Regions from separate parts of the Nocardioides panaciterrulae genome, predicted to be linked through region 2. Evidence: riboswitches for the same ligand, from Rfam matches in the RefSeq annotation. Region 2 holds a riboswitch; the other holds the start of a gene.
What was found. Region 2 has a riboswitch for thiamine pyrophosphate ahead of BJZ21_RS18335 (thiamine ABC transporter substrate-binding protein). Riboswitches for the same ligand answer to the same signal wherever they lie in the genome.
Positions count from the first base shown of each region.

Region 1: another riboswitch for thiamine pyrophosphate. It lies ahead of BJZ21_RS12815 (purine-cytosine permease family protein); the one in region 2 lies ahead of BJZ21_RS18335 (thiamine ABC transporter substrate-binding protein).

Region 1 is NZ_JACCBG010000001.1:2,694,188-2,703,541, reverse strand. Features, by position in the region: gene BJZ21_RS12850 (DUF2254 domain-containing protein) at 1-574, opposite strand, end outside; gene BJZ21_RS12845 (3-methyladenine DNA glycosylase) at 584-1,453, opposite strand; gene BJZ21_RS12840 (fumarylacetoacetate hydrolase family protein) at 1,495-2,304, shown strand; gene gltX (glutamate--tRNA ligase) at 2,358-3,800, shown strand; gene BJZ21_RS12830 (CPBP family glutamic-type intramembrane protease) at 3,802-4,764, shown strand; tRNA gene BJZ21_RS12825 (tRNA-Gln) at 4,808-4,879, shown strand; tRNA gene BJZ21_RS12820 (tRNA-Glu) at 4,970-5,042, shown strand; TPP riboswitch at 5,305-5,414, shown strand; gene BJZ21_RS12815 (purine-cytosine permease family protein) at 5,408-6,769, shown strand; gene thiE (thiamine phosphate synthase) at 6,766-7,398, shown strand; gene thiO (glycine oxidase ThiO) at 7,395-8,516, shown strand; gene thiS (sulfur carrier protein ThiS) at 8,513-8,713, shown strand; gene BJZ21_RS12795 (thiazole synthase) at 8,715-9,354, shown strand, end outside.
Region 2 is NZ_JACCBG010000001.1:3,851,126-3,860,479, forward strand. Features, by position in the region: gene BJZ21_RS18320 (phosphatase PAP2 family protein) at 103-1,149, opposite strand; gene BJZ21_RS18325 (ABC transporter ATP-binding protein) at 1,154-2,179, opposite strand; gene BJZ21_RS18330 (ABC transporter permease) at 2,201-3,859, opposite strand; gene BJZ21_RS18335 (thiamine ABC transporter substrate-binding protein) at 3,867-4,934, opposite strand; TPP riboswitch at 4,924-5,044, opposite strand; gene BJZ21_RS18340 (RNA polymerase sigma-70 factor) at 5,137-5,949, opposite strand; gene BJZ21_RS18345 (carboxymuconolactone decarboxylase family protein) at 6,030-6,623, opposite strand; gene BJZ21_RS18350 (alpha/beta hydrolase) at 6,755-7,693, shown strand; gene BJZ21_RS18355 (GNAT family N-acetyltransferase) at 7,690-8,145, shown strand; gene BJZ21_RS18360 (FG-GAP repeat domain-containing protein) at 8,203-8,961, shown strand; gene BJZ21_RS18365 (hypothetical protein) at 8,943-9,354, opposite strand, start outside.

The DNA of each region.
Region 1 (9,354 bases), 1.2 Mb from region 2:
CGGCCCGCTCCTGGTCCCCGCCGTACCACGCGTCCAGGGCGGCCGCGGTGTCCCGGAAGGTCCGGTCGATGATCGTGACCACGCGCAGCGACTGCGCGATGTGCTGGATGAAGCCGACCAGGGCGCTGATCGCCGTCAGCGCGAGCACGAGCGCCAGCCCGACGGCGAGCCCTGGCACGAAGGCCTCCCGCTCCGCCGTCTCGCTCTGCACCTCGCGCAGCACCATCAGGCAGTAGGCGAACGTCCCGACGAACGTCGCCAGCGCGCTCCCGGTCCAGCGGTCGCGCAGGAGCGGGCCGAGCACCCGCGGGCTGAACTGGCTCGACGCGAGCTGCAGCGCCACCACGGTGATGGAGAAGGTGAGGCCGGCGAAGGTGAGCACCGAGGTGGCCACGGTCTGCAGGATCGCCTGCGCCGAGTCCGGGCCGCCGCCGAAGAGCAGGCCGTCGTGGCCGCCCAGGCGCAGGTCGATCCGGGGGGCCAGCCAGCCGAACACCACGCCGAGCACCGCTCCGACGGCCGGGATCGTCCAGAACGCGGCGCCGAGCCGGGACAGGGCCTGCCGCACTCGCATCCGGGCACCCTAGCCGTGACCCGCAACCTCCAGGAGCTCCCGGCACTCGTCGATGAGGCGCTGCCGCAGCGGCGCGGCCCGGTCGGCGAACACGCGCTGCGCGGCGGCGTACTGCTGCTTGCCCTCGGCCGTCTCGACGCGCACCGGGTCGAAGCCGAGGTCGGCGAGGTCGTACGGCGACGCCCGCATGTCGAGCACTCGGATGTCGCGGGCCAGCTCGAAGCAGTCCGCGACCAGATCGCTGGGGATCATCGGGCTGAGCCGGAACGCGTGCTTGTAGAGGTCCATCCCGGCGTGCAGGCACGCCGGCTGCTCGAAGTCCGGCCGATCGGCGGAGGTGGGCTGCAGCGTGTTCAGCGGACGCGCGGGCCCGGTGAAGAACCGGTAGGCGTCGAAGTGGGAGCAGGCGATGCGATGGGACTCCACGACCTGGTCGGTGGCCGCCGGCCCCAGGCGCAGCGTCCGGTCCGCGTGCCGGGTCTCGTCCTCGTCCAGGCGGTAGACCATCGCCCACTCGTGCATCCCGAAGCAGCCGAAGTTGGGGGACCGGCCGGCGGTGGCGGCCAGCAGCCGGTGCAGGGACTCCAGCAGCGGCCGCCGGGACGCGACGCACTCCTCGCTGACGGTCACGGGCCGGCCGGCGACCCCACCCTCGTAGCCCTTCAGCCCGGCGTACTCCGACGCGTCGCCGGCGAGCGCGACGCCGTACCCCGGGTGCCAGCGCCGCAGCTGCGCCGGCCGGTGGGAGTAGTAGGTGAACAGGAAGTCGTGCACGGGGTGCTTGACCCGCGCCTCGCGACGGGCCAGGTGCGGTCGCACGAAGTCGTCGACGCGCGCGGCGTGTGCCGCGGCACACGCGCGCCACTCGGGCTCCTCCATCACCTCCACGGCACGAAATCGTAGGTGGATAGGCTCGCGGCGTGCGCATCGCGAGATTCACCACCGGAGAAGACCCCATGTACGGCGTCGTGACCGGCGACGTCGACGAGTTCGGCCAGCCCGACGAGGACAGCGTCGTCGTGGCGCTGGCTGGCGACCCGCTCTACGTCGGGGTGAAGCTGCTCGACCAGGAGCACAAGCTCGCCGACGTCCGGCTGCTCGCCCCGGTCCTGCCCCGCAGCAAGGTGATCGGCATCGGCAAGAACTATGCGGCGCACGCCGCCGAGATGGGTGGGGAGGTGCCGGCCGAGCCGCTGATGTTCCTCAAGCCCAACACCAGCGTGGTCGGCCCCGGCGACCCGATCTTCTACCCGAAGCAGACCCAGAACCTGCATTTCGAGGGGGAGCTGGCGGTGGTGATCGGCCGGATCTGCCGGGACGTGCCGCGCGAGCAGGCGACCGACGTGATCCACGGCTACACGATCGCCAACGACGTCACCGCCCGCGACCTGCAGCGTTCCGACGTGCAGTTCACCCGCGCCAAGGGCTTCGACTCCTTCTGCCCGCTCGGGCCCTGGATCGAGACCGACCTCGACCCCAACGACTTCGCCGAGGGCCGCAGCGTCCAGACGTTCCTCAACGGTGACCTCAAGCAGGACGGCAACACCCGCGACCTGATCTTCGACATCCCCACGCTGGTCGCGCACGTCTCGAGCGTGATGACGCTGCTGCCTGGCGACGTCATCCTCACCGGCACCCCGGACGGTGTCGGTCCCATGAACGTCGGCGACGAGGTCGAGATCTCGATCGCCGGACTCGGCACTCTCACGAACAAGGTGGCACTGCGTTGAACGACCAGGGGTTGACCGACCAGGGGTTGCGCACCCGTCCCATCCGCGTCCGCATGGCGCCGAGCCCGACCGGCTCGCCGCATGTCGGGCTGGCCCGCACCGCCCTCTACAACTGGGCCTTCGCCCGTCGTCACGGCGGCACGTTCGTGTTCCGGATCGAGGACACCGACAAGGAGCGGAACACCGAGGAGTCCTACAACTCGCTGATCGACCTGTTCCGCTGGCTGGGCCTGGACTGGGACGAGGGTGTCGAGAAGGGCGGCGAGCACGGCCCCTACCGGCAGTCCGAGCGGACCGAGATCTACGCCGACGTGCTGGCGAGGCTGCGCGCCTCGTCGTTCACCTACGACTGCTACTGCACCACCGAGGAGGTCGACGCGCGCCGCAAGGCGTCGGGCTCCAAGGTGATGGGGTACGACGGCTTCTGCCGCGACCTCACCGAGGAGCAGGTCGCGGCGTTCCGCGCCGAGGGCCGCCGGCCGTTGGTGCGGTTCCGGATGCCCGACGGGTCGGTCACCTGGGACGACCTGGTCCGCGGCGAGATCACGTTCCAGACCGAGCACGTGCCCGACTTCGCGCTGGCCCGAGCCAACGGCGACCCGCTCTACACGCTGACCGCGCCGGTGGACGACGCCACGATGGAGATCACCCACGTGCTGCGCGGCGAGGACCTGCTCTCCAGCACGCCGCGCCAGATCGCGCTGTTCGAGGCCCTCAAGGCGATCGGCGTCGCCACCGAGACGCCGGCCTACGGCCACCTGCCCTACGTCATGGGCGAGGGCAACAAGAAGCTGTCCAAGCGCGACCCGCAGGCGCACATGGAGCTCTACCGCGCGCAGGGCTTCCTGCCCGAGGGGCTGCTCAACTACCTGGCGCTGCTGGGATGGGCCATCGCCGCGGACCGCGACGTGTTCACGCTCGAGGAGATGGTCGAGGTCTTCGACCTGAAGGACGTGAACCCGAACCCCGCCCGCTTCGACCTGAAGAAGTGCGAGGCGATCAACGCCGCGCACATGCGGATGCTCAGCGTCGAGGAGATGACGCGGCGGGTGTTGCCGTTCCTCAAGAAGGCCGGCGTCGTCGGCGATCCGGTCCGGGACTCCGACGCGCAGCTGCTCGAGCTCGCCATGCCGCTGGTCGCCGAGCGGATCAACAAGCTGACCGAGGCCGTGGACATGCTGGGCTTCCTCTTCGTCGAGGAGGCGGCCTTCACGCGCGACGAGGCGGACGCCGCCAAGCTCCTCGACGAGACCGGGCGCGGGGTCGTCCGGGCCGCGCACGACGCGGTCGCGGACGTGAAGTCCTGGTCGACCGCCGACATCCAGGCCGCCCTGCAGGCGAAGCTGGTCGACGAGATGGGCCTCAAGCCGCGGCACGCGTTCGGGCCCGTCCGTGTGGCCGTGACCGGTCGCCGGGTCTCGCCGCCGTTGTTCGAGTCGATGGAGCTGCTCGGCCGGGAGCGGTCCCTCGCCCGCCTGCGCGGCGCGCTGGCCTGACGTGACCGGCCTGCCCGTCCCGGCGCCCCGGCCGGGGCTCGACTACCACCAGGTCCACCGGGGAGGGCGGCCCGGCTGGTGGCGCCCGGTCGTGGGGACGTTCGGGCTCGTGGTGGTGATGCTCGGGCTGGTGCCGCTGCTCGTGCAGCTGCCCTTCGCCGCCGGGTACGCCGCCGCCGGTGACGACGTCGGCGCCAAGATGCACCGGCTGGTCGACCTGCAGGACCCGACGCCCGCCGGACTGGCGTACCTCAACCTGGTGCTCGCGGCGGCGATCCCGGTCACCTGGGCCCTCCAGCGGCTCGTGCACGGCCTGCGACCCGGCTGGCTGGCCTCGGTGCGGCCGCGGCTGCGGTGGCGGTGGTTCGCGACCTGCCTGGGGCTGGCGGTGCTCTCGCTGGTCGCGACGCTGCTGGTCTCGTCCTTGGTGCCGTCCTCGTCGAGCGACCCGCAGCTGAGCGGGCACCTCAACAGCTTCACCGACACCACCCGCGGCTTCCTGCTCGTCGTGCTGTTCCTCACCCCGCTGCAGGCGGCGGGGGAGGAGTACGCGTTCCGCGGCTACCTCACCCAGGCCTTCGGCGGGCTGTTCCGCAGTCGGTGGGTCGCGGTGGTGGGGCCGGCGGTGCTGTTCGCGCTCGCTCACGGTGCACAGAGCGCGCCGGTCTTCTTCGACCGGTTCGCCTTCGGCGTGGTGGCCGGGGTGCTGGTGATCGGCACCGGCGGGCTCGAGGCGGGGATCGCGATGCACGTGCTCAACAACTGGCTGGCGTTCGGTCTCGCGCTGGCGTTCGGTGACATGGGGTCGACGCTCAACCCGACCGGCGGCAGCTGGTGGAGCATCCCTGTGACGCTCACCCAGTCGCTGGTCTACCTCGGCCTCGCGCTGCTCGCGGCCCGTCGTACGGGCGTCCGAACGGCCACCGAGAGGGCCGTTTTGCTCGCCCCGAAGGGGCGCGTGTAAGGTTCCATCTCGGCTCGGCGGGAAACCGGACGGGCCCGGCCATTGGGATATGGTGTAATTGGCAGCACGACTGGTTCTGGTCCAGTTAGTCTAGGTTCGAGTCCTAGTATCCCAGCGAAGTCCCGGTCCAATCGGCCGGGATTTGGTGTGAAAAGCCCAGTTCTACTAGGGTTTCACCCGCTGCTCGATCAGAGCGGCAAGGCAAGCCCCCGTTGTGTAGCGGCCTAGCACGCCGCCCTCTCAAGGCGGTAGCGCCGGTTCGAATCCGGTCGGGGGTACAGAGGCGAAGTGAGGCCCTGGCCAGCGAAAACGCTGGCCAGGGCCCCATTGTCATTTCGCTGTGACGCGCGCTGCGGCAAGAGCGGATCGGCCCGGGCGGCAAGCCGCAGCTCGGTGCACGGGTGCGTGCGGCTTCGCGGGCCCGGTTCAGGGTCGATCAGGAACGCGCCCAGTGCGCGGAGCGACCGACCAGGTCGGAGATCAAGGGGCCACCAGCATCTGGTCGGTGTCGGGCGGGACGGGATCGAGGTATACGGTCGAGCACAGCAACGCGGGAGCTCGTGCAATCGGGCTGAGAGGGTGTCTGCTTCGACACCGACCGCCGAACCTGTCCGGGCAATGCCGGCGGAGGAAGGTGCTTTCGATGAGCGACACCACCACGGACCACGGGGTGAACCGGCCCGGCTCCGCCACCCACGACGCACCGCTCACGCTGGAGCAGCCGACGGTCGGCTCCCTCGGGTTGACCGACACCCTTGGCCTGTGGGGCAACCTCGGCATCAGCCTGCTGCTGCCGGTCGCGGCGAGCTACGTGGTGCTGGCCGACCGGCCGCTGTCGGTGACCCTGCTGGCCATCGTGGTCGGCGCCGTGATCGGATCCGTGCTGCTCGGCCTGGCGGCGGCGCCGGGTGCCCGCCAGCGGGTGCCCGCGATGGTGCTGCTGCGCGGCGTGCTCGGCCGGCACGCCTCGGCGCTGCCGACGGTGCTCAACCTGGCCCAGTGCGTCGGGTGGGCGACCTTCGAGATCGTGATCATCGCCGAGGCCGCCTCCACGGCCCTGGGCACCCCGCGGTGGCCGTTCGTGCTCGCCGCCGGAGTCGTGGCCACCGGGATGGCGCTGCGGCCGGTCGGTGCGATGCAGGTGCTGGCCCGATACGCCGTGTGGGTCGCCCTGGCGGCTGTGGTCTACCTGTTCGTCCGGGTGCTCGCCCACCCGCTGCCACCGCTGCACGGCGGTGGTGCCCCCTCGTTCTGGGCCGCCGTCGACATCGTGATCGCGCTGCCGGTCTCGTGGTTCCCGTTGGCCGCCGACTACACCCGCCACGTTCGGTCGGGGCGGGCGGCCTTCACCGGCTCCGCGGTGGGGTACGGAGCCGCCACCATCGCCTTCTTCACCTTGGGCGTGCTGGCTCTGGCGGCCTACGGCACCGAGGGGCTCGACGTCATCGGGGCCCTGGTGGCGGTGCCCTTCGGCGCGGCGTCGGTGCTGGTGCTGGTCGTGGTCGAGGTGGACGAGGCGTTCGCCAACATCTACTCCACGGCGATGTCGGCGCAGAACCTCGTGTCCCGGGCCGACCGGCGGATCCTGGCGGCCGGCGTCGGGGTGCTCGCGACGCTGTTGGCGCTGACCTTCGACATCGCCAGCTACGAGGCGTTCCTGTTCCTGATCGGCGCGGTCTTCGTGCCGCTGGCGGGCGTGTTCGTCGTGGCTTACTACCTGCTCCCGCGGGACCGGTGGGACGTCTCGTCGACGGCGCCGACGCGCCCGGCGCTGCTGCTGGCCTGGGCGGCCGGGTTCGTGGCCTACCAGCTGACCCTTCCGACGTACTTCGACGGCCCCGGCGCGGGCTGGACCGACTGGTGGACGGCCCGCCAGCACGACCTCGGGATCGACCCGGCCAACGGCTGGTCGGCCTCGCTGGTGAGCCTGGCGGTGGCCTCGGTGCTCGCCGTGCTGCTCGCCGGGCCGGGAGCGCTGGCCGCCCGGTCGAGGAGGCGGTCGTGAGTCGTGACGTCCGCGGCCTGCACGTCCTGACCGACGTCCGCGACGGGCGTGACTGCCTGGTGGCGGTGTCCGCGGCGGTCGCCGCCGGCGCCCACGTCGTCCAGGTGCGCGCCAAGGGCGTCACCGACCGCGAGCTGTTCGACCTGGCCGGCCACGTCGTGCAGCGGTGCCGCTCGTACGACGCCTTGTGCATCGTCGACGACCGGGTCGACATCGCGCTGGCCGTCGGCGCCGACGGTACCCATCTCGGGGAGCACGACCTGCCGATGGCGGCCGCGCGCCGGCTGGCCGGCGCCGGCCACCTCCTGGGCGGCACCGCCCGCACGCCCGAGGCCGCCCGTGAGCTGGTGGCGGCCGGGGCCGACTACCTCGGGGTCGGCCCGGCCTTCGCCACAGGGACCAAGACCGGACTGCCCGACGCGCTCGGCCCCGAGCGCGTCGGGGCGGTCGCGGCCGCGGTCGACGTGCCCGTGATCGCCATCGCGGGCGTCACCGCCGACCGGGTCCGTTCGCTGGTGGCCGCGGGTGCCGCCGGGGTGGCGGTGGTCTCGGCGGTCTCCGAGGCCCCCGACCCGGCTCGGGCGGTCCGTGACCTGCTGGCGGCGCTGGGACGGGACGGCACGAGATGACCGGGTCGGTGGTGATCGCCGGCGGCGGCCTGATCGGGGTCGGGATCGCCTGGCGCTGCGCCCAGCGTGGTCTGCGCGTCACCGTCGTGGACCCCCGGCCGGGTGCCGGTGCGTCGTACGCCGCCGCGGGGATGCTGGCCCCGGTGACCGAGGCGGCCTACGGCGAGGAGCGGCTGCTGCAGCTGTGCCGGGCCAGCCTCGACCGGTTCCCCCGCTTCGTGGAGGAGGTGCAGCAGGCCAGCGGCCTGCAGGTCGGGCTCCGCACGGTGGGCACCCTGGTCGTGGGGTTCGACGCCGACGACATGGCGGCCCTGCAGGAGCAGCACGAGTTCCAGCGCCAACTGGGCCTGGAGGTCGAGCGGCTCACCCCGCGCGAGGCCCGGCGGCGGGAGCCGGCGCTGTCGCCACGGATCCGCGGCGCCCTGGCCGTCGACGGCGACCACTCCGTCGACGGACGCAGCCTGCACGCGGCCCTGCTCTCCGCGGCCGAGGCCGCGGGTGTCCGGGTCGTCCGTCGGAGGGCCACGTCGCTGGTGGTGCACGAGGGCCGGGCGAGCGGGCTGGTGCTGGACGACGGCAGCACGGAGTCCGCGGAGTCCGTCGTGGTCGCCCTGGGCGCGTCCTCCGACCGGCTGCCGGGCGTGCCCCGGTTGGGGGTCCGGCCGGTGAAGGGCCAGATCCTGCGGCTGGCCGGCGCCGGCGGCCTGCTGCGCGGGACGGTCCGGGCGCTCGTGCACGGACGGCAGGTCTACCTCGTGCCCTACGGCCAGGACCGGCTCATCGTGGGCGCCACCGTGGAGGAGCGCGGGTTCGAGACCACCGTGACCGCCGGTGGTGTCCACGACCTGCTGCGCGATGCGGTCGCGGTGGTCGCCGGCGTCACCGAGCTGGAGTGGGTGGAGGCCATCGCCCGCTGGCGTCCGGGCACGCCGGACAATGCCCCCGTGATCGGTCCCACCTCGGTGCCCGGGCTGGTGGTGGCGACCGGGCACTACCGCAACGGGGTGCTGCTCACCCCGGTCACGGGGGACGTGGTCGCGGAGCTCCTGGCGACCGGTGTGCTGCCGGACGTGGCGTCCCCGTTCGCCGTACCCGACCTGACAGGGAGCAGACCATGAGGCTGACGCTGAACGGGACCGACACTGAGCTGAGCGACGGCACCACGGTCGAGCAGATGGTCGCCGAGCGGGCCGGGACGCAGTCCCGGGTGGCGGTGGCCCGCAACGGTGAGGTGGTGCCCAGGAGCGCCTGGGCGGCGACAAGACTGATGGAGGGCGACGACGTCGAGGTGCTCGTCGCCGTGGCAGGAGGATGAGGTGAGCGACGTGGAGCAGTTCGAGGTCGGCGGGGAGAGGTTCAGCTCCCGGCTGATCCTGGGGACCGGCGGCATCCCGAGCCTGGACGTGCTCGAGCGGGCGGTCAAGGCGTCGGGGACCCAGCTCGTCACGGTGGCGCTGCGCCGGGTCGAGAGCTCGCGCAGCGGCTCCCTGTCCCAGGTCCTGGAGGGCTGCGGGGTGCGGCTGCTGCCCAACACCGCCGGCTGCCGGACCGCGCACGAGGCGGTGCTCACCGCCCGCCTCGCGCGAGAGGCGTTCGAGACCGACTGGGTCAAGCTGGAGGTGATCGGTGACGAGGACACCCTGCTGCCGGACCCCGTGGAGCTGGTCGACGCGGCCGAGCAGCTGGTCGCCGACGGGTTCACCGTGTTCGCCTACACCAACGACGACCCGATCACGGCGCGCCGGCTGGCCGACCTCGGCTGCGCGGCGGTGATGCCGCTGGGCTCCCCGATCGGCAGCGGGCTGGGCATCCGGAACCCGCACAACATCGCGCTGATCCGCGAGCAGGTGGAGGTCCCCGTCCTCCTCGACGCCGGCATCGGCACCGCTTCCGACGCCGCGCTGGCGATGGAGCTGGGCTGCGACGCGGTGCTGCTGGCCTCCGCGGTCACCCGGG
Region 2 (9,354 bases):
CTCCTGGCCTCTCCTGGGATGACGTCCCAGCTGAGGTTGCCCGTGGGAGGCTGCCCGAGGGGAGGCTGCCGACGGGAGTCCTCCCTGGGAGCGTGGGAAGGCTCAGTCCTGCTCGACGGGCACCGGGGCGGTGGTCGGGGTGGGCTTCGCGGAGCGGCCGTGGCGGTCGAACTTCTGGCCGCTGGCGATCCCGCCGATGTAGAAGGAGATCAGCGCGATCATGATGCCGGCGATGTTGTCGGAGATGTAGTGCCAGCCGAAGTAGAGGGTGGCGAAGATCGTGAGCACGAAGTTCACCCAGAACACCCATCTCAGGACCTTCGTCCGCAGGGTGTACTGCACCATCAGCGCCATCAGCAGCGTGATCGCGCAGTGCAGGCTGGCGAAGCCGGCCACCGACTGCACCGCTCCCTGCACGCCGTAGTGCAGGACGTTGTCGCGTCCGTTGTAGAGCCCGTCCATCAACGAGGAGGCCGGCGTGTTCGGCAGGGTCTCGTAGAGCCAGGGGTAGCGGAAGCCGGGCCCGAGCGTCGGCAGCGCGTAGTAGGACAGCGTCCCGAGCGACCAGGCCATGCACTGGGAGGTGGCGAACCAGTAGCCGTAGCTCAGCTTGCGCGACCAGACCAGCCAGCCCGTCAGCGCCAGCGGCACCAGCGGGAGGAACCACAGGTAGATCCACGAGAAGAAGTGCGCAGCGACGCCGGTGCCGAAGAAGCCGTGCAGCAGCAGCGCCGGGTCGTGGCCGAAGAGCAGCGCGTGGTCGATCAGGTGCAGCTCTCGGTCGTACTTCGTCTCGCCCATGATGAAGGGCAGGAACGACTTGAGGTTCCGGTAGCTGACGTAGGTGATGTAGAAGCAGAGCACCCCCATCACCACCAGCACGACCCGGTCACGCGACCAGTGCGTGCGCACCCGGTCCCGGAAGGCGGCCGGCATCGCCCGCGGCCTCAGCCGCGAGACCCACAGCGTCCGCGGCAGCAGGTCGACCAGGAACGCCGCGCCGACCAGCAGCGGCAGCCGGGCCCACGAGGGACCGAGGAACCCGTCGGGGTCCACCAGGCCGCGGCCCAGCGACAGCACCGCCACGACCGCCAGCACCCCCATGGTGCCGGCGATCCCGATCAGCAGGGCATTGGCACGGCGATACACCCGGTCAGTGTAGGGACCCCGCGTCCCGGCCGGGACCGGCCCCTTGGACGTCCGGTACGACCGCCAGCTTCGTGGGCTCGACCGCGAGCCGGACCCGCTCCCCCGGACCGGGGTGCAGGTCCAGCGGCGCGACGGCGTCGATCTCGCCGATCCCGGGCACGCGCACGACGAGGCGCACCTGCTCGGGAGTCACCCGCCCGGACAGCACCTCCCCCTCCAGCGGGCCGCCCCCGCCGGCCACCAGCGCGGACCGGCGTACGGCGACCGCGCCCGCCCGCGGCAGCCCCGCCGCCTCGAGCAGGACCCGGGCCGGGCCGCCACGGAGCACCCCGGCGTAGCCGAGGAACAGCGCGGTCTCGGGGTCCGCCGGCGCCCGCCAGACCTGCGCGATCGGACCGGTCTGCACCACCCGGCCCGCACGCATCACGGCCAGCCGGTCGGCCACCGTGAACGCCTCCTCCTGGTCGTGGGTCACCATCAGCGCGGTGGTGCCGGCGGCCCGGAGGACCTCGCGCAGGTCGCCGGCCAGGCGCTCGCGCAGCCCGGCGTCCAGCGCGGACAGCGGCTCGTCGAGCAGCAGCAGCCGGGGCTGGACGGCGAGCGAGCGGGCCAGCGCCACCCGCTGCCGCTCGCCCCCGGACAGGGTGGTCGGCAGGCGGTCGTCGTACCCCTCGAGGCCGACGGCGGCCAGCAGCTCGGCCACCCGTCGGCGGACCCCCGGCCGCCGCCGGATGCGCAGCGGGTAGCCGACGTTGCGCGCGACGGTGAGGTGGTTGAACAGCTGGCCGTCCTGGAACATCAGCGCGAAGCCCCGCTTGTGGGTCGGCACGCCGGCCAGGTCGCCCCCGTCCCAGCACACCCGCCCCCCGGTCGGCGTCTCCAGCCCGGCCACCGCCCGCAACAGCGTGGACTTGCCGCAGCCGGACGGCCCGAGGACCGCCAGCACCTCCCCGTCGGGCAGGTCGACGGAGACGTCGACGACGGCGGGCACCCCGTCGTACGCCACGCTCAGGCGGTCGATCTGCAGCATCTGCGAACCCTAGGGCGGCCGCTACAGCGAGCCCACGGAGGGCACCCGCAGCCGCTCCACCAGGAGCATCACGAGCGCGGTGGTGGCGGCCAGGACGACCGAGGCGGCCAGGGCCATGCCGTAGTTCATCGGACCGGGGTGGTCGATCAGCCGGTAGATCACGACCGGGACCGTGGGGTGCTCGTCGCGCGACAGGAACGACGTCGCCCCGAACTCGCCCAGCGAGACGGCGAACGCGAACCCGGCGGCGGCCAGCAGCGGCTTCCACACCACCGGCAGGTCCACGGTGAGCAGCGTCCGCAGCGGGCCGGCGCCGAGCGAGGCGGCGGCCTGGCGCTGCCGGTCGTCGATGCCGGTGAGCACCGGGGCGATCGTGCGCACCACCAGCGGGAGCGCGACCAGCGCCTGCGCGATCGGCACCAGCATCGGCGAGTCGCGCAGGTCCAGCGGCGGGTGGTCCAGCGTGATGAGGAACCCGAAGCCGAGCGTCACCGCCGAGACCCCCAGCGGCAGCATGAAGAACCCGTCGAGGCCGATGCGCACCCGGCGCTCGGCGCGGGTGCGGGACCGCCGGGTCACCACCAGGGCGACCAGCAGGCCGAGCGTGAGCGACATCCAGGTGGCGTCCACGGCGGTGCGCAGCGAGGTGACCAGCGCGTCGGTCACGGGCACCAGCAGCGCCTGGTGGGTGCCGTCGGTGGTCAGCGCCCGGTAGTTGCCCAGGCTCCAGCCCCCGTCGACGCGCAGCGAGCCGGCGACCAGGGTCGCGATCGGCGCGGCCACGAGCACGAGCAGCAGGGCGGTGGACAGCAGCGCGGCGACGTCCCCGCGCACCGGTCGGCGGGGCCGGGCCCGGACCCTCGACGCCGTCGGGTCGGCGACCCGGCGCAGCCGGCCGGCGACCAGCAGCAGCGCCACCACCGCGACCAGCTGCAGGATCGACAGCGCGGCGGCCGCCTGCAGGTCGAGCAGGTTGGTGGTCAGCAGGTAGATCTCGGTCTCGACCGAGGAGTAGTGCGGTGCGCCGAGGGTGAGCACGACCCCGAAGGCGGTCGCGCAGAACAGGAACACCACGCTGGCCGCGGACACGATCGCCGGGCGCAGCGCCGGCAGCGTGACCGTCCACAGCACCTGCCAGGGGCTCGCACCGAGCGCGGCGGCGGCCTCGGCCGGCCGGGGGTCGAGCGACTCCCACGTGGACCCGACCGCCCGGATCACGACGGCCACGTTGAAGAACACCAGGCCGGCGATGATCGCCGCCGCGGTCCCGTCGAGGCCGAGGAACCCCAGCGGGCCGGCCTCGCCGAGCAGCTCACGGAACGCGACGCCGACCACCACGGTGGGCAGCACGAACGGCACCAGCAGCGCGGCGCGGACCAGGTCCCGGCCGGGGAACCGCAGGCGGTGGAGGGCGTACGCCGCGGGCAGCCCGAGCAGCACCGCGACCGCGGTGCCGACCGAGGCCGACCAGACCGTGAACCACAGCACCCGGTGGACCCGCGGCCGGCCCAGCACCTCGAGGACCGCGCCCGGGTCGAAGGAGCCGTCGGCGAAGAAGCCGCGCTCGAGCATGCCGCTGACCGGCAGCACGAAGAACGCGCCCAGCACCAGCACGGGCACCACCGCAGGCCCGACGAGGCCCAGGCGCCTCGACCAGCGCCGGCCCGCGCGGGTGCTCACAGCTCGCTCATCGGGAGGTGACGTCGCTCCACTCCTGCAACCACTCCGCGCGGTGGGCGGCCACGTCGGCCGGGTCCACGGTGTACGGGTGGTCGGGCTGGACGGCGAACTTCGCCCACTGCTTCGGCAACGGCACGCCGTCGACCACGGGGAAGACGTACATGCTCGTCGGCAGCGCGGCCTGCGCCGGCTGGCTGTCGAGGAACCGCACGAACGCCTGGGCGCCCTTCGGGTTGGCGGCCCCGGCGAGCACCCCGGCGTACTCGACCTGGCGGAAGCAGGTGTCGAGCAGCGCGCTGGTCGTCGAGGAGCTCGACCCCTTCGGCACCGTGTAGGCGGGCGAGGAGTCGTAGGACAGCACGATCGGCCGGTCCCCCTTGCCGCCGCCCTGGGTGAAGTCCACCTCGTAGGCCTGCTCCCAGCCGGAGGTGATCTCGGCGTCGTTGGCCATCAGCCGCGACCAGTAGCCCTGCCAGCCGTCGCCGTACTTGGCGATCGTGGCGAGCAGGAACGCCAGGCCGGTGGAGCTGGTGGCGGCACCGGGCAGCACGAACTCGCCCTTGTACGCCGGGTCGGTCAGGTCGTCCATCGTCCGCGGCGGCGCCTGGTGGTGGGCCTTGAACCAGGTGTCGTCGACGTTGACGCAGACGTCGCCGTTGTCGACCGGGGTGAGCGCGTGGGCGTCGTCGCCGGGCAGCGCGTAGTCCGAGACCCCGGCGGGCTCGTCCCAGGAGTACGGCGCGAACACGCCGGCCTCGAGCGCGCGGGACGCGAAGGTGTTGTCCACCCCGAACGCGACGTCGCCGAGCGGGTCGTCCTTGGTCAGCACCAGCTTGTTGGTCAGCTGGCCGGCGTCCCCCTCGGCCTTCACGACCAGGTCGTAGCCCGACTGCTGCTCGAACTTGCGGATCAGCGGCTTGGGCAGCGTGAACGAGTCGTGGGTGACCAGCACGACCTTGCTGCTCGAGGAGCTGCTGTCGTCGGCGGAGTCACCACCGATCACCGAGCAGCCCGAGGCGGTGACCGCCATGGCCGTGATCGTGACGAGTGCGCCGAGCGCGCGTGTGGACTTCACGTGGACTCCCTTCGCCGGTGCTAACCGGAGCAGGTTCGGAGGGTCTGCGGCTGTTCCGCACTCTCAGCACGCTGGTCCGTCAGGACGGGCGCGCTCCCCTGTCTTGTGCCGCCACACTACCCGGCCGCCCCGACCACCCGGACCGCGCTGGCCGGACCGCGCTGGCCGGACCGTGCTGGCCGGGCTGCTCAGCGGCCCGGGCTCACCGGGTCAGCCGCACCACCTCGTCGAGACGGGCCAGCTTGGCGGGGTTGCGCACGTAGTAGATCGCGGTGACCAGGCCGTCCTCCACGAGGAGCGACCCGATCGCGTCCAGCTCGCCGCCGACGCGGATGCGCAGCGCCGGGGCGCCGTTGACCACCACGACCTCTGCCTGGGCGGTGCCGTCCTTGGGCGCGACCGCGTCGAGGAACCGCAACACCTTCTCGCGCCCCAGGATCGGCCGCAGCGCCGCCTTCTTGACCCCGCCCCCGTCGGACACCAGGACCACGTCGGGCGAGAGCACGTCGAGCAGGCTCTGGATGTCGCCCGTCGCGGTCGCCGTCAGGAAGCGGGCGACGACCTCCTCGCGCAGCCCCGCCGGCACCTCGGCCCGGGGCCGCCGCTCCTCCACGTGCGCCCGGGCCCGGCGGGCGATCTGGCGGACCGCCGCCGGCGACCTGTCCACGGCCGCCGCGATCTCGTCGTAGGACAGCGCGAAGACCTCCCGGAGCACGAACACCGCGCGCTCGGTGGGCGCGAGGGTCTCCAGCACCAGCAGCATCGCGGTCGAGACGCTGTCGGCGAGCTCGAGGTCCTCCGCGACGTCCGGCGTGGTGAGCAGCGGCTCGGGGAGCCACGGCCCGACGTACTCCTCCCGACGGCGCTGCAGGGTGCGGAGCCGGTTCAGTCCGAGCCGGGTCACGATCCGCACCAGGTAGGCCCGCTGGTCGCGGACGGCGGCGTGGTCGACCTCGGCCCACCGCAGCCAGGTCTCCTGCAGGACGTCCTCGGCGTCGGCGGCCGAGCCGAGCATCTCGTAGGCGACCGTGAACAGCAGGTTGCGGTGGGTCACGAAGGTGTCGGTGGCGTCCCGGGAGCCGTGCTCGGCGGTGCTCACGAGGCCGAGGGTACGTCGTCGGCGGGCTGCGACAGGGGCAGCTCGCACACCTCGGAGTAGCCCTGACTCTGCAACCCGGCGGCGGAGTTGAAGCGGGAGCGCATGTTCTCCAGCGCGATCATCTGGGTCAGCTCGACGACCGCCGCGGCGCCCAGCTGGTCGACCAGGCCGGCCACCATCTCGTCGGTGACGGTCGGCGGGGTGAGGCTCATCGCCTCGGCGTACGCCAGCACGTCGCGCTCCAGCGCCGTGAAGACCCGGGAGTCCCGCCACCGCGGCACCTCGCGCACCTTGGCCAGGTCCAGGCCGTCGTCGTGCGCCTTGAAGTAGCCGAAGTCGAGGCACCAGCTGCAGCCGATCACGCCGGCGCTGGCGAGCTGCGCGTAGGACTTCAGGTGGGGGTCCAGCGCCCGCCACCTCGACACCTTGCCCTCGAAGGACACCACGGCCCTCAGGACCGGCTTGTTGTGGAAGTAGACGAAGAGGTTGTCGGGCAGCTCGTCGCCGATCATGCGCCGGGCGACCGCCTTCACCACGGCGCCGTAGACGCCGCTCAACCTGGCCTTCGGGATCCGGAAGGTGCTCGCCACGGGGTGCTCCTCTGCTCGGTGTGATGGGTCCGTCGACATCAAGACACCGCGGGCAGCGCCGGTGTGACAACCCCGTGTGACAAGCCGGTGTGACAGAGGCGGGCGACCGGACGTGTGAGAGCCTCGGCGCCATGAGCGCCCGCGGGGTCCCCAGCCGACGTCACCAGCTGCTGGCCCGGGCCGTGCCCCGGGTGCGCCGGTCCCGCGAGCTGGACACCGAGGCCGCCGAGCGGGCGCGGCTCGAGCGCTGGCACGCCGGGCTGGACCGGTCGCTGCCGACCCGGCTGGTGCCGCGGTTCGAGCGGCGCTTCTCGGTCGTCACCGAGACCCTGGCGGCCGGCGACCCGGTCGGCGCCGGCTTCCCGGCGTACGTCCTCACGCCGCGACACCTCGAGCCGCGGCGCACGGTGGTCTACCTGCACGGCGGCGGCTTCGTGGCGCCGATCGACCCCTTCCACGTCCGCTACGCCGCGCGGCTGGCCACCCGGCTGCACGCGCGGGTCGTGCTGCCCGACTACCCGCTGGCCCCCGAGCACAGCTGGCGCGACTCCCACGAGCCGGTGGTGGAGCTGACCGCGCGCTGGCTCACCGAGCCCGAGCCGGTGGTGCTGGCCGGCGACTCGGCCGGCGGCGGCCTCGCGCTGGCGATCGCCGAGGCGCTGCGCGACCGCGGGGGCCCGCAGCCCTCGCACCTGCTGCTGCACTCGCCCTGGGTCGACCTGACCACCTCGACCCCCGAGACCGAGTCGTTCTCGCGACGCGACCCGTGGCTGTTCCTCGGCAAGCTGCGCGCCTACGCGGCCTGGTGGGCCGGCACGCCGGACGACCTGGCCCGCTTCGAGGTCTCCCCCGCGCTCGGCGAGCTCGACGGGCTGCCGCCCGCGCTGGTGTTCTGCGGCACCCGCGACACCCTCGCGCCCGGCTGCCGGCTGCTCGCGTCGCGGGCCGAGGGCACCTCCTGGGACCTCACCTACGTCGAGGAGCCCGACCTGATCCACGTCTACCCGCTGCTGCCGCTGGTGCCCGAGGCGGGGCGGGCGTGGCGGCAGACGGTCGCGTTCCTCGGATGAGGCCCGGCCCGCGGCCGGCGGTCGTCGCGGTCGGCTTCGACGACCTCGACGCGCGGACGGCGTACGACGTGTGGCGGCTGCGTCAGTCGGTGTTCGTCGTCGAGCAGGAGTGTCCCTACCCGGACCTCGACGGCCGCGACGTCGAGCCCGGCACCCGGCACGTGCTGCTCTCGGACGAGACCGGCGCCCTGTGCGGCTACGCCCGCGTGCTCGACGACGGTGACGCGTGGCGGATCGGCCGGGTGCTGCTCGCGCCGGCCCTGCGCGGGCGCGGGGGGTCCGACCCGCTGATGCGGGCGGCACTGGCCCAGTGCCCGGACCGGGACGTGGTGCTGGACGCGCAGTCACCGCTGGCCGGGTGGTACGCCTCGTACGGGTTCGTCGTGGCCGGGCCGGAGTTCGTCGAGGACGGGATCCCGCACGTCCCGATGCGGCTGCCCCGCGCCCGCTGACCCGCGCCCGCTGACCCCGGCCCGCAACCACCGGTCCGGCCCACGCGTCAGAAGGGCATGAGGTCGCCCGTCGTGCCCGTCGTGCTGCTGGCAGTGCTGCTCTCCGGCTGCGGCACGACGGCCCTGGCCGGCCGGGACGTTCCAGGTCGCCCGGCGCCCTCGGGCGCGACCGGCGCCGATGGTGGGCGGCACCAGCCCGGCTGGCCGCCGCCGGCCGAGATGCACACCCGGACCAGCCCCCGCGCCCCGCACAGCAACCGGGCGGCGACGTACGGCCTGGGCGACCTCGACGGTGACGGCCGTGCGGACCTGGTCGAGGTGCGCACCGACGGGCGGGTCACCGCCGAGCTGACGTGGCTCGGACACCGCGCCGCGCGGCTGCCGGCCGACCCCACGCTGCGGCTGCAGGCGCTGCCCGACCTCGACGGCGACGGCCGCGCCGAGGTGCTGGTCGCCTCGACGGCGGCCGGCTGCTGCGACGCCTACCGGCTGCCCGACACCCGCTCGGCGGTCCTCGCGGTCGTACACGGCCGGCTGCGGCCCCTGCGCTGGGCCGACGACGGCCAGGTGCGGCTGCGGTTCGACCAGGGGCGGGGCGACCTGTACGCCGGGATCCGGTGCGGGCCCGACGGGCTGCACCTGCTCGAGGCGCTCGATGACGGCAGCGCGGCCACGCTGACCGACGCGGTTGTCTCGATCCTCGCCGGCGTCGCCCGCCACGGCCCGGTGACCCGGCGGACCGTGGCGGCGGGCCGCGTCCGCTCGGAGACCAGCACCCGCTGCCCGGGGCTGGACGCTCAGGGCTGGGCGGCCTGAGCCTCCCCGATGGCGGCGCCGCGGCGCTGGCGGCGCAGCCAGACCAGGCCGAGGACCGGCAGCACGGCCGGCACGAAGCCGTAGCCGATGCCGTAGTCGGACCACACCGAGGCGTCGGGGAACCAGTCCCGCACGACCAGGCTCAGCGTGCCCACGGCGAGGACCCCGGCGAGCTCCACCCACAGCATCACGCTGGCGAACCCGGTCCGGCCCACCGAGGCCCGCCGGATCGCCACCCAGCCGGCGGCGTAGGTGAGCGCGGCGACCGCCGAGAGCGTGTAGGCGACCGGCGCGCGTCCGGCGTCGGTGGCGAGCTGGACCGCGCTGCGCGCCCCGGCCGCCACGGTGAACAGCGCGTAGAGCGCCAGCAGCACCTTGTGCGGCCCGCTGCGC